Linked DNA regions of Allobranchiibius huperziae. The protein of the gene in region 2 binds, or shares a complex with, the protein of the main gene of each other region. Links are inferred from orthologs where the notes say so. Each region holds a gene or a part of one and is shown on either strand. Other genes may lie near its edges.

What was found.
Region 1: the proteins of dnaG (region 2) and dnaB are in contact, whole or in part, in a crystal structure (PDB 2R6A), measured with the Geobacillus stearothermophilus proteins. The link is inferred for Allobranchiibius huperziae from one-to-one orthologs. Residues at the interface, in WP_049624496.1 of Geobacillus stearothermophilus: Lys456, Leu457, Leu458, Pro459, Ala460, Asn463, Ala464, Leu467, Leu535, Leu536, Ile537, Ala538, Gln544, Glu545, Asp548, Tyr549, His552; in WP_033016901.1 of Geobacillus stearothermophilus: Ser13, Glu15, Ala16, Gln18, Glu91, Leu92, Asp94, Ala95, Val96, Pro97, Thr98, Ala99, Ala100, Asn101, Tyr104, Tyr105, Ile108.

What each region holds. Positions count from the first base shown.
Region 1 is NZ_JACCFW010000001.1:3,405,639-3,411,324, reverse strand. What follows is about bases 1,297-4,109. They hold dnaB (replicative DNA helicase), read left to right. Parts: upstream 1,297-1,925; coding sequence 1,926-3,293; downstream 3,294-4,109. Other genes in these bases: HNR15_RS16235 (GNAT family N-acetyltransferase), read right to left, coding at 3,897-4,109; HNR15_RS16240 (hypothetical protein), read right to left, coding at 3,312-3,737; HNR15_RS16250 (C40 family peptidase), read left to right, coding at 1,297-1,301. Outside these bases: more of HNR15_RS16250, read left to right, coding at 333-1,296; more of HNR15_RS16235, read right to left, coding at 4,110-4,658; HNR15_RS17975 (DUF2853 family protein), read left to right, coding at 4,810-5,310; HNR15_RS16225 (DNA glycosylase AlkZ-like family protein), read left to right, coding at 5,344-5,686. UniProt on the Escherichia coli protein: The main replicative DNA helicase, it participates in initiation and elongation during chromosome replication. Travels ahead of the DNA replisome, separating dsDNA into templates for DNA synthesis.
Region 2 is NZ_JACCFW010000001.1:1,306,188-1,313,683, reverse strand. The notes cover bases 2,679-5,616. They hold dnaG (DNA primase), read right to left. Parts: upstream 5,131-5,616; coding sequence 3,226-5,130; downstream 2,679-3,225. Other genes in these bases: HNR15_RS06245 (NAD(P)H-dependent flavin oxidoreductase), read right to left, coding at 5,244-5,616; HNR15_RS06255 (GlsB/YeaQ/YmgE family stress response membrane protein), read right to left, coding at 2,838-3,110; HNR15_RS06260 (hypothetical protein), read right to left, coding at 2,679-2,834. Also shown: HNR15_RS06280 (SDR family oxidoreductase), read right to left, coding at 1-430; HNR15_RS06275 (sigma factor-like helix-turn-helix DNA-binding protein), read right to left, coding at 936-1,103; HNR15_RS06270 (S8/S53 family peptidase), read right to left, coding at 1,103-1,612; more of HNR15_RS06260, read right to left, coding at 2,301-2,678; more of HNR15_RS06245, read right to left, coding at 5,617-6,275; HNR15_RS06240 (deoxyguanosinetriphosphate triphosphohydrolase), read right to left, coding at 6,272-7,496. UniProt on the Escherichia coli protein: RNA polymerase that catalyzes the synthesis of short RNA molecules used as primers for DNA polymerase during DNA replication.

The sequences.
Region 1 (5,686 bases), 2.1 Mb from region 2 along the record:
CCTGCCTGTGGCTTCACGGCCGGGAGGGACGGCGAATATCCCGGAATCGCGCGAATCCCGCTGAAAACACAATGATGTAAGTCACAAGCGTGGAATTTCTCCTGTCAACCATCTGCGCGGCGAGTCGCAGAAATCCCACCTTTCACATTGGCCACACGCCAGGCATAGTCCTCTTGTCGCGGTCGGGGCCGTGACCGCGGACGACGAGCGACATCGCGTACCGAACTGCCGTGTACCCGCGATGGGCTCTACAGCCCGTCGCGGCCCGACGCCACCGAGAGGCTCCGATGACGACGACAACCAGCCCGCGCCACATGAGGCACCGCCCGGGAATGACTGCCAAGGTCGGACCGGTCCTGACACCGCGCAGCACCGTCGTGGTCGGGGGCGTCGCGCTCGGCACCGCGGCCATCGTCGGCGGAGTCGCTCTGTCGGCGCCGGCCATGGCGGCGACGTCCAGCGCACGGGTCGTCGTCCTGAAGGTCGGTTCGAGCGGGTCCCTGGTGAAGATCGCCCAGCAGCGTCTCGGCGTGACCGCCGACGGCGACTTCGGCCCGCGCACGCTGATGGCGGTGAAGACCTTCCAGGGACGCCACGGTCTGGCCACGGACGGCATCGTCGGCCCGCTGACGTGGGCCAGGCTCGGTGGCTTCCCCTCCACCGGCACGGCTCCGGCCCCCACTTGCACCGTCAAGGTGGTGCGGTACGGCGCATCCGGCTCCCTGGTGGCGGCGTTGCAGAGCAGGCTCGGCGTCACCGCGGACGGCGACTTCGGCCCGCACACCCTGAGCTCGGTGCAGAGCTTCCAGTCCCGGTACGGGATCACCGCCGACGGGCGCGGGGTCGTGGGTCGCGCCACCTGGGGCGCCCTCGGCGGGATGCCCTGTGGCCTCAGCCTCACCCCTCCCGGGACGACGGCCCCGGTCAGCGGTGGTTCTGGCGGTGGGTCGTCGACCACGACGACCGCGAAGCTCTCGCAGGTCATCAGCATCGCCAAGCAGTACCTCGGCGTGCCCTACGTCTACGGAGGCTCCACTCCGGCCGGCTTCGACTGCTCGGGCCTGACGCAGTACGCCTACTCGCACGCCGGCCTGACCCTGCCGCGGACGGCGGCCGCGCAGCAGGCCTACATGCGCTCCACGTCCTCGCCGCTGCCCGGGGACCTGGTGTTCTTCGGATCGCCGGCCTACCACGTGGGGATCTACCTCGGGAACGGCCAGATGATCGCGGCGCCCTACCCCGGCGCGGTCGTGCGGATCCAGACCTACATCAACGTCTCGAACTTCGGCACCCTGCGCTGACGGTCGCAGGACCGCTCGCAGCACCAGACGCGGCCGCGTACACCTTCGGGTGTACGCGGCCGCTTCTGCATGCCGTGCGGACGCCTGCACGGGATGCCCGTGGCGGTGTTCCGGGCGGTCCGAACACCGCACCGGGAGCGCTCGCCAGCATGCGGACGCCCTCTGAAATTACTTTTCGTCCACACCCGGTGGACGACATCCATGCAGGTCAGGGCCGTGCGACGCAACTCCACGATGAGTTTCCACACCGTTATCCACACCCTGTGCACACAGCCCTTCGGCGGTTTCCCCAGCTTTCCCACAAGTTGTCCCGAGGGCAGGTGGACAACGCTTTGGTGTCTCCCCCTCAGGGGTTCTACGGTGTCCACGCAGCCGCTCCCGAACGGCGTTCGCCCGTCACATGTCACGCCGGTCACCTGATCCCTGGCAGCTGCCGTCTGCTCTCCCGCTCTCGCAGCGGGCGGGTGCGAGCACGGGCAGTCGGTCGGCGCCCGTCACGTGGGTGTCTTGTACGGCTCGGCCGTCTTGTCCGTGTTGCCTGTTCCATCTGCTCTGTCTGTTCTGTTGCGTTGTCGGTGCTCGGTGATGGAGTGCGACGTATGTCCGAAAGAGAAGGGGATGCGCGTGTCGATCGCTGAACTCGAAGGTGCGTTCGGCGGCGGGTCGCGCGACCCGTTGCTCCCCCCGCAGGACGTGCACGCCGAGCAGTCCGTGCTCGGCGGCATGATGCTCAGCAAGGACGCGATCGCCGACGCGGCCGAAGCCGTCCGCGGGGTCGATTTCTACCGGCCCGCTCACGAGGCCATCTACGAAGCCGTCATCGATCTCTACGGCCGAGGTGAGCCCGCCGATGCGATCACCGTCGCCGACGAGCTGGGCAAGCGAGGCGATCTCGCCCGGATCGGCGGACAGGCCTACCTGCACGAACTGATCCAGTCGGTGCCCACCGCGGCGAACGCCGGCTACTACGCCACGATCGTCGCCGAGCGGGCTGTGCTGCGGCGGCTCGTCGAGGCCGGCACGCGGATCACTCAGATGGGCTACGCCAGCGGCGGCGGGTCCGTCGTCGACGTCATCAACGAGGCGCAGGCGGAGATCTTCAAGGTCACCGGGTCCAAGGACAAGGAGGACTACGTCCGGCTCGGCGACGTCATCGAGGAGACCGCCGACGAGATCGAGGCGGCGAGCAGCACCGCCGGTCAGATGACCGGCGTACCGACCGGGTTCACCGAACTGGACCAGCTCACCAACGGCCTGCACGCCGGTCAGATGATCGTCGTCGCCGCGAGGCCTGCTGTCGGCAAGAGCACGTTGGGCCTCGACATAGCTCGGGCCGCGTCCATCAAGAACGGGCTGACCTCGATCGTCTTCAGCCTGGAGATGAGCCGCTCGGAGATCACCATGCGGTTGCTGTCGGCGGAGGCGAACATCCAGCTGCAGCACATGCGCAAGGGTTCGATGCGCGAAGAGGACTGGACCAAGATGGCGTCCACGATGGGGCGGATCGCCGAGGCGCCGCTCTTCATCGACGACTCGCCGAACATGTCGCTGATGGAGATCCGCTCCAAGTGCCGGCGGCTGCGTGAGCGCGAGAACCTGCGGCTGGTGGTCATCGACTACCTGCAGCTCATGAGCAGCGGCAAGCGCGTGGAGTCACGCCAGCAGGAGGTCTCGGAGTTCTCCCGTGCGCTGAAGCTGCTCGCCAAGGAGCTCGGCGTACCGGTCATCGCCATCTCACAGTTGAACCGTGGTCCGGAGCAGCGCACCGACAAGAAGCCGATGATGAGCGACCTGCGCGAGTCCGGATCGATCGAGCAGGACGCCGACATGGTGATCCTGCTGCACCGCGACGACGCCTTCAACCGCGACTCCGAGCGACCGGGCGAAGCCGACCTGATCGTAGCCAAGCACCGCAACGGACCCACCGACACCATCGGGCTGGCATTCCAGGGCCACTACAGCCGGTTCACCAACATGGCCAAGGAATTCTGAGCCAGGAATTCTGACCACTCAGTGGGCGGGGTGCATCGCACCGACTTCGCGGATCCGGTTCTGGGTCGTGTTGTTGGCGTCGGTCAGCTCTCGGGACTTCTTTCCCATCTCTTCGATATCTTCGTTGAGGTCCTTGGCTTCCTGGCCGCTGGCGTGCTCCAGCTTGGCCTTGTCCGACTCCAGACGCTTGTTGACCTCTTCCTCGTCGGCCTGGATGCCTTTCGACTCGTCCTTGAGGTACTTCAGCAGTTCCGCCTGTTTCTTTTTGGTCATGGGCGAGGTGTCGGATGTTGCTTGCCGGAAGTACGCGCGTACGTGCTCGAGGTGATCGCCGACCCAACGGTCGTAGGCCTGCACGTAGACGTCATGGGGATGCAGGCTGGGAGTCGGATCGAGGTGGGGAGGGGTGGCGTGGCCGGGTGCGTCACTCTTTTGGTCTGCCATGGCGGATCCTTCGTCCGGTGAGTGGGAAATGCTTCAGATAGTCCCGCTGATGGCGCCACGCCGCCACAGATTCCCGGTTTGCCGCTCATGTCAGTCGCGGCGTCGGTCGATGTTCTCTGCGGGTCGGTGCGTCGACCCGTCGGATGCTCGCGGCCTGACTCAGCGCAGGGTCGTCCGCATCAGCAGCTCCTCGCACCGCGTGCCGAAGCCCATCTCGGCAAGCGTCGGGGCCATCCGCGGGTGCGCGCGGAGGATGGCCACCCGGCACCCGCGCCGGCGGGCGAGGTCGAGTCGTGCGGTGACGAGGGCGTGATAGACACCGCGGCGCCGAGCCCAGCACGCGGTCGCCGCACCCCAGAGGTGCGCCTCGTCACCGCCGGCGAACGACACGGCCGCGGTGCCTACGGGTTTGCCCTGCAGCCGCGCCAGGACGTGCGTCTCCGACGGATGGATCGAGACGCAATGGCGACGGGAGAGATCCAGGTCGGTGTCCTCGTGCTGCTCGAGTGCCAGCAGGCGGCGAACGCCGGGCAGCGCGCCGGCGTGCAACCGCGTGACGCTGAGCAGTGGGTCCGGCACGCCTTCCTGGCCTCGCCGCATCAGCTCTCGCTCCAGAACTGTGTGCTGCGCCGCCACCACGCCGCCGACGGCGACGAGGGCGTCCCGCAGGGCGGTCGGCCCGGTCGCCGGGCTGACACCGTGCCACCACACCGTGCTGCGTCCCCAGCAGCGCGCCTGCCGGTGCACGAGGGCGATGAGGTCATCGGGTGACAGCGTCGAGTCGATGTCGAAGACTCCCGCGTCGTAACGGAAGCCATGGTCGTACCGGACCATCGTGAAGCCGTCGGTGAGCAGCCTCGCGGCCGTGGCGGGCGCCGCGATGGAGGCATGACTGATCGTTCGACAGGTCGTATCGTCCATGCGATCGACGTTAGGAACGAACGCGCCGCCGGAGCGGTCCCTGACGGACCTTTGACGTCATTCCTATGCAGAATTGACGGCTGCCCGGGTGACTGCCGGGTCTCCCGGGCCGCCTGTCGGGCGGCGGTATGCCGGTTCCGCTCTCTGCTGCGTGAAAGCACTGATCGCACCGGCGCCTGCGCAACGGAATCGCCTGGGAACCACCGTGCGACCAGCGCGGATCCAGGCACTGCACAGCCACCAGCACTTCCATCGCAGCTATGTCGGCGCAGCAGGAACAGCGCTACTCTCACAAAGAAGGAACCAGGTCTCTTTCAATGGAGGAACTGCTGTGGCCACTGCTCACGAAAGCGTTCACGCCTACGCACCGCATGCCGACAAAGAGATCATCGACAAGATGGCCTCGACCTATCGCCTCGTTCTCAGCAACCGCGATGCGTCGCTGGTGTCGGCCAGCGACCCCGCCGAGCTCAAGACCGTCCGGGAGAACTTCCTGAAGAAGAAGCTCGGCCTGAAGCAGAGCGACGCCGAACTCGACGCGGCGATCAAGGACGTGCTGGCCCAGATGAAGGACGGCAAGGCCAACCCGCGCCTGGCGGTGTACTACCTGCTGGCGGAGAAGTTCGACAAGCTCGACGTCTTCAAGGGCTGACACTCCAGGGCCCGTTCGCATCTCGCGTCAGCGGTGGCGTCGAGTTGGGCCGCGGCTCTGGGCTGGCGCCTGCGGCGTCACCACCTGATAGCTGATCCGGCGGGGTCGGTCGAGGACGTGGTGGGGCGCCTCGTGGCGGTGCCCGCGTGGCTCGGGGATGCGTCGACCGCCATCCGACTACGCCTCGGTGATTCCGAGAAGGGTGATGTCGACGCCGCCATTGCCGCCGGCCGGGTCGTCTGCGTCTACGCCTTCCGGGGCGCCACGCATCTCATGACGCCCGACAACGCCGCGGCGCACATGTCCGTACGCGGTGCCGGCCGGCAATGGGAGCTCGCGAGTTGGCGCACGTTCTACGGTCTGGAACCTGGCGACT
Region 2 (7,496 bases):
GCGCCAGACGAGAGCGAGAAATGACAATGATTCGGCCGCCTGCGGTCAACCGGCGAGCTGACTCGCGTAACGCCGCGAACGTGGCCCGGGTGTTCACCGCAAACACGGTCTCGAACTCAGCGTCGGTGACATCCGCGATCATCGCTGTGTGTCCTACCCCCGCATTGCTGACCACGACATCCACTCGGCCGAAAGACTGTTCCGCGGCATCAAACAGACGGCGTACTTGATCCGGATCGCCAACATCGGCCTGAACCGCTGTAGCCCGTCCCCCGCCGTCGATGATCGAGGCAACAACGCTGTTGGCAGCCGCTCGGTCACTGCGGTAGTTCACCAGCACGCCGAAGCCGTCCGCGGCCAGCCGAACGGCAATCGCCGCGCCGATTCCGTGAGATGCCCCGGTCACCAGGGCCGCCTTCGCTTCACTCATTAGCTCTTCAGTCCGGTGGTCGTGGCACAGCGGGTCCAGGTCATTCTCGAGGATGACGTCGCTGACGTCGATGGCAGTGATGCGGACGCCGTTTCGACACCGGAGCGGTCGGTCGTGAGCGCCCTTTCGACCGGCGACGGTCGACGTGGACTGGGGCCATGGAGTGCTCTCCCCAAGTGGGTCAGCAGGGTGTCGATGAGCCACGATGTCAAGGTTGAACTGGGCTGCTGCCCTGCCCTGACCGGGCGTCCTGACCTTCCATTGATGGCTCGCTGTGGCTTGTCAGCTGACGAGCTTCGGCCACGAACCGTGGGCGAGGCTCCGCGCTTCGTGTCGCCGACCTGGGGGCGGCCGGGGCGCATCTCTTCAACGAGGGCTTCTTCTGAGCCGTACTCGCGCAGGAGGAACGCGTGGCCCTCGGCGGCTGCATCGGCGCCGGTCTCTGCGTGACCGGCGCTGCGCACCGGGTAGTCGGGGTCGGTCAGTAGTGCCTCGGGGCCTCACGTCACGTGGCCGCTTCCGCCGCGCCGTTCGTCAAGATGGCGCACAACCGGGCAATGACCGAGGACAGTCGACGGGAGACCTGCATCCGGCTGATTCCCAGGCGCACACCGATCTGCTGCTGGGTCAGGTCCTCGGCGAATCGCAGGTGCAGCATCATGCCTCGAGCCATCACCGTCCAGTCCTTGAACCGCACGTCAGAGCTACCGCGATGGCGCGGTGGTCAGGGTTCGGGCAGGGGGCGCTGATCGTTGGGGTCGAGACGGTCTTCGCGTTCCCGTTGCAGGTCGGCGCGATACGACTGGGGGTCTTGACGTTGTAACGCGACCGGCCGGGACACCTACCCCCGGATGCGTCGACCGAGGCCTGGTCGTTCAGCGATGCCGCAACCAAGCTGATGTTGCACCTGCAGGGTTCGTTCTCCCAGGCGAGCTGATCGAGCTCACTGGTCCATCGGTTCGGTTCGAGGTGGTCCTCCACTGCGACCTCGGGGCCGAGGCTGAGATTGACCAGCTTGTGGCCGCCACTCTCTATCGCGGCCTTGATCTGGTCCAGGACCCGGTAACCCTCGAGGTCCCGATCGTCGGTGGGTGCTGGGACGCGGAAGCCCTCAACCGGCAGGGGCGGCTGCGGTGCCCGCTGGCCGGGTGCGACGAGGCCGTACAGGACCGTGCCCGTCACTCCAATGCCATGGTCGAGGCAGTCCTGATCCTCGCCATACCCGATTTCGCATGGAGCCCCTGGGCTGTGTCATGGACGCGAGGGTCTCCTTGGGACAGGATCCCAAAGGACCACCCGAATCCTTGCGGCGGTGGAACTGCCGCGCGACGGGGAACGGCAGGTGCACGGCAACGCCACGATCACCGGCGCATACGTGCTCCGCGTCGCCACAGAGCAGCACGCGCCGGGCACGGGGCAACACTGCTCCACAGCCACCCGCGCGCGGCCAAATGGCAGCTGACCGGACTCCCGCTAGTAGGCATGACTCTCGCCGGAGACCACACCTGGCCAGCCCGAGTTTGGATTGACGGCACCGCACAGTGGGCCGGCTCGGTCCGCCGCGGGCCCACGTTCGGTCGATGCGTCAGTCCCACGAAGCGACCGCGCCTCCGGAACCTCACCGATGCATGGCCGATGCGAACGAGAATGAATAAGGCCCCTGAACTGCGTTTTCGCAGTTCAGGGGCCTTACGTACCAGCTCCCCCGGTTGGACTCGAACCAACAACCCTCCGGTTAACAGCCGAATGCTCTGCCAATTGAGCTACAGGGGACCGACGCCCTTCGGCGCGAGGTGAACTTTAGCAACGCCGGGCGGCGCACACAAAAGCAGCGCGCCGGTGAGCTGCGCCGGGCCGATGAGAGCGTGCGTCAGAGACCGACCTGATCGCGCAGTTGCGCGGTCAGCTGGTCGATCCGTGCGAGCACTGCCGGGTCGTCGGCGGGAGTCTGGCGACCGAGCACCGTCTGCTCGAAGAGCCGGCCGTCGCGCAGATCCTTGCGGATGACGACCCGCCCGGACCGGCGCGGGCCTGGCAGGTCCAATGGCGACGCCAGCACGACGCTCGCCTGCACCCGCTCGTGGAAGGTCTCCGGCAGGCGGGTGTCCTGCCCGCGGAAGGTGTACTGGCCGGCGTGCCGGCCGTCGACCCAGGTGACGGTCAGCGTCCAGGTGTCCGGGTCCCACTGACCGGCGTCGACGTCGTACCAGTCGCGTTGCATCACAACGGTGTCCGCAGTCGCGACCACGAACCGGTACGTCGTGGCGACCACCTGCGCACCGGTGTTGTCGTCCCGGGCGAAGGTGAGGACGCGCTCGCCCCGTGCGAGGTCGAGCGCGTCCCGTACGTCGTCGGGCAACTTCGGGCCGCGTCGTGGGCCCAGGCGTTCACCCGATCCGAACACCGGTCAGGACCGGATCCTGCGACCGGTGGCGCCCAGGTAGATCGCGATCAGGATGACCGCGACCACGATACCGACCAGGAACGGGATGATCTTGAAGCCACCGTTGTTGTTGTCGTAGCCCAGGCGGTAGCAGACCCACGACCCGATGGCCGAGCCGAGGATGCCGAGGATCGTGGTCATGATGCAGCCGAGGTTCTGCTTACCCGGCATCACCAGTCGTGCGAGCGCGCCGACGATGAATCCGACGACGATCGCGCCGATCACTGTTCCGATCATGGGTGTGGCTCCTTGTCCCTGCGGTGAACCCGGCGGTCGTTGCCGTCGGGGAATGTCCTGCCCTGACTGTGCACGCACGGCCGGGCTCGTGCAAACCCTGTGTGCAGGAAAGAGGTCAGTCCAGGCTCGCGCGCAACAGCGTGAGGTCCTTCTGCAACTGGGTGAGCCGCTGCGCGACCTCGCGGGACGATGCCGGATCGGATCGGCGCAACTCGCTCATCGCCGTGTTGATGTCGCCCTGCAGGGCGACCTCGCGCACCCGGACGAGCAGCGAGCGCGCGTACCGCTGCTGCGGTGCGCCCGTGACCGGGTCGAGCCGGGTCGGCAGCGTCGCGACGGCGTACCGGAAGAGCAGCTGGTGCACCACCTGCGGTGCGTTCCCGCGTACGTCGTCCAGCCACGCGGCCGGCGTCCGCTCCCCCGGCGGACCGGCTGCCATCACCGCCGCGAAGAGCGATCGGTGGGCGGGCGCGGTGAAGTCGGTGTCGCGCACGGCGGCCAGCTCCCGCGCCGGCACGCTCGCGGGGAACTGCAGGAGGCACTCCAGCAGCTGGGACTCGGCACGCACGATCGGGTCGCGATCATCGGGGGCCGGCATGCTGGGATCGGCCGGTGGTGCGTCGTCGTGGGGAGCGTCGTCGCCGTCCGGCGTGCGCCGGCGGTCCTGGGGGCTGCCCGTGCGCCCCGCACCGCTGCCCGCGCGGGTGACCTCGGCACGCAGATGGTCCTCGGACAGGCCGACCCAGCCGGGCGCCGTCCGCAGGTACTCGGCCCGCATCGCCTGGTCGCGCACCGCGGCGATGATCGGTGCGATGGCGCGCGCGCCCAGCACGCGTCCCTCCGGCGAGTCCAGGTCGAAGCGCCGCAGCGTCGTACGCACTGCGAACTCGAACATCGGTGTCGCGTCGTCAACGAGCGCACGCACGGCGCCGTCCCCGCCGGACAACCGCAGCTCGCACGGATCCTGCCCGTCGGCGGCGACCGCCACGAACGAGCGTGCGTCCCACTGCCCGTCGAGTTCGAAGGCGCGCATCGCGGCCTTCTGCCCGGCGGCGTCACCGTCGAAGGTGTAGATCACCTTGGCCGGCTGCTGATCGGGTGCGTCGCGCAGCAGTCGGCGCAGCGTGCGCACGTGATCGGCGCCGAACGCTGTGCCGCAGGTGGCGACGGCCTGCTCGACACCGGCCAGGTGAGCAGCCATCACGTCGGTGTAGCCCTCGACGATCACGGCCTTGCGGTCGCGGGCGATCGCCTTCTTGGCCAGGTCGAGCCCGTAGAGCACCTGGGTCTTCTTGTAGATCGGCGTCTCGGCGGTATTGAGGTACTTCGCCTCGATGCGGTCATCGTCGAAGATGCGCCGCGCGCCGAAGCCCACCGGGTCGCCGGTGATGTCGTGGATCGGCCAGACCAGCCGCCCGCGGAATCGGTCGTAGAGCCCACGGCCCCGACCTACCAGACCCGCCAGGACGACCTCGTCATCGCGAAAACCCTTGTCCCGCAGGTGTTGTGCTAGCACTTCACCGCCACGGGGAGCGAAGCCCAGCCCGAAGTGCTCGGCCACCGACCGGTTGAATCCGCGCTCGCGCAGGAAGTCGCGCGCGGTGCGCGCGTCGGGCGCGGAGATGAGCGCCTCTGCGTAGAACTCGCTGGCGACGCGATGTGCTTCGACGAGCCGGGTACGCCGACCTGCCCCCTCCTCGCGCGGGCGGGCGCCGTCCTCGTAGTGCAGCTCGATCCCGGCGCGACCGGCAAGCCGCTCCACGGTCTCGGAGAAGGTGAGGTGCTCCACCTCCATCATGAAGGAGATGACGTCGCCGCCCTTGTCGCACCCGAAGCAGTGGTAGGTGCCGTTGTCCGGGCTGACGGTGAACGAGGGCGTCTTCTCGTCGTGGAAGGGGCACAGGCCCTTCAGGGAGCGCGGTCCGGCGGACTTCAATGTCACGTGCTCGCGCACCACGTCCTCGAGCGAGGAACGCTCCTTGACGAGGGTGACGTCCTCCGCCTTGATCAGCCCCGCCACCAGCTACCTCTCGTGCGCCTCGTCGTCGCGGTGATTCTACGGGTGCGCCTCGCGCACCGGTGCGCTCGTCCACAGGGGACCTCGCGCCGCCGTGAGCAGCCTGGACCCACCGGTCAGCCGGCGATGCGGGCGACGACGTCCACGGCAGGCCCGGTGCGGGCTGATGCCCATCCGCTGCCCGCCCACAGGGCCACCCCTTGCGGGTCCTCCAGTCGGGCAGCCGCAGCTCGCAGTGGCGCGGTCAGCTGATTCACCCCCGGATAGACGGCGGGTGCGGCATCGCCGTAGCGGTCCACGAACTCGTTTCGCAGGCCGCGCGCCGGTCGGCCGCTGAAGGCGCGGGTCACGACCGACTGGTCCAGCGAGGGCTCGGTCAGCCCCGCCCGATGGGCCGCGCTGGTGCCCGCTTCGTCGGTGAGCAGGAACGCCGTGCCGCACTGCACGCCGATCGCGCCGGCGTCGAGCGCGAGCCGAGCCTCCCGGTTGCCCATCACTCCCCCGGCGACGAGCACCGGGAGGCTGGTGACGGTGCGCGTCTCGCGGAGGATCTCGGCCCATTCCCGGTCGAAGGGGATGGTCTGGACCGCGTGGGTGCCGCGGTGGCCGCCGGCTGCATATCCCTGCACGACCAAGGCGTCGGCGCCTCCTCGCGCGGCGCGGGTCGCTTCGTCGGGATCGGTCACGGTGACCACCACGCAGCTGCCCACGCCGTGCAACCGCTCGACGACCTCACCGTCCGGGACTCCGAAGGTGAACGACGCCAGGGGCACTCGCGCCTGCACGAGTGCGGTGATCTTGTCCTCGTAGGCGTCGTCGTCGGCCCAGTCGACGCGCGGCAACTCGACCTGCAGCTGTCGTGCAAGCGGCGCGAGGCGGTCGCCGTACCGCAGCACGGCCTGCTGCGCGGATGAGCCCGGTTGCTCGTCGGGCGGCGCCGGGACGAAGACGTTGACCCCGAACGGGCGGTCGGTGAGCTCGCGGGTGCGTTCGATCTGGCGCGTCACGTCCTCCGGCGAGCGGTATCCGGCCGCGAGGAAGCCGGTGCCCCCAGCTGCACACACGGCCGCAACCAACTCCGGAGTGGACGGACCGCCGGCCATGGGGGCCGCGACCACGGGGCGCTGCAGCGCCGGGAACGGGATCATGACCACAGTCTGGCCAATTCGAGGGCGCGCGGGTCGGTCAGGGACGCGACTTGATCGATCACGACCCGCAACCGCGCGTCGTCGTCGTCGGCCCGTCGCAGATCCTCGGCGAAGAGCGGATCGAGCCGCGTCGGGTCCTGCAGGTAGGCATCGGCGAGTTGGGCGATGACCTCCTGCTGCATGGCCAGCAGCCGCACCCGGGTCTCGGTGAGCCGTACGAACCGAGCGTTGATCGCCTTGAGCATGACGCACTCGGCCAGCACCGTCTGCGGAATGACCACCCGGGCGGCGTACCGGGTCGCCGGACCCACGCCGTACCGGTCGCGCGTGGCACCGGTCGCGGCGCTGACGAAGTGACCGATCAGCCGGCTGGTCATGTCCTTCAGCGCGGCGACGTCGGCGCGCGAACGATCGTGTGAGCGGGGTATGACCCCGCTGCCGACCAGGTCGGCCAGCGAGGCGGCGAGCAGGTCGACGTCCAGCTGCGGCGCGTACGTCGACTGCGCGAGCTGCGCCAGGGCAGAGCGTTCCTCGCTCGACCAGAGCGCGTGCAGCGGCACCAGCCCGGAGGTGATGCCATCCTCCACGTCGTGCACCGAGTAGGCCACGTCGTCAGCCCAGTCCATGACCTGCGCCTCGAGGCACGGCTCGCCCGTCGGGGCTCCGGCGCGGACCCAGTCGAAGATCTCCGCATCATCCGCGTAACAGCCGAACTTCGTTGTCTCGAAGGAGCTTTCGCCGCGCCGCCAGGGATACTTGGTCGCAGCGTCCAGGCACGCGCGCGTGAGATTGAGGCCCACCGACCGTCCGTCGTCCCGCGCGCGCTTGGCCTCCAGGCGGGTGAGCACCCGGAAGGTCTGGGCGTTGCCCTCGAAGCCGCCGGCGTCCTGCGCGATGCGGGCCAGCGCGTTCTCGCCGTTGTGGCCGAACGGCGGGTGTCCCAGGTCGTGCGCCAGGCACGCCATGTCGACCACGTCGGCGTTGCATCCCAGGTCGGCGCCGAACTCCCGGCCGATCTGCGCGACCTCCAGGGAGTGCGTGAGGCGGTTGCGGATCAGCTCGTCGGTGTCGGGCGGCAGGACCTGCGTCTTGGTCGCAAGCCGGCGCAGCGCACCGGAGTGCAGCACGCGGCCCCGGTCACGGGCGAAGTCGTCGCGGTCGGCACGCTTGAGGGCGGGGTCCTCGCGCAGGAAGCGCTCGGTGTCGGCAGAGGTGTAACCC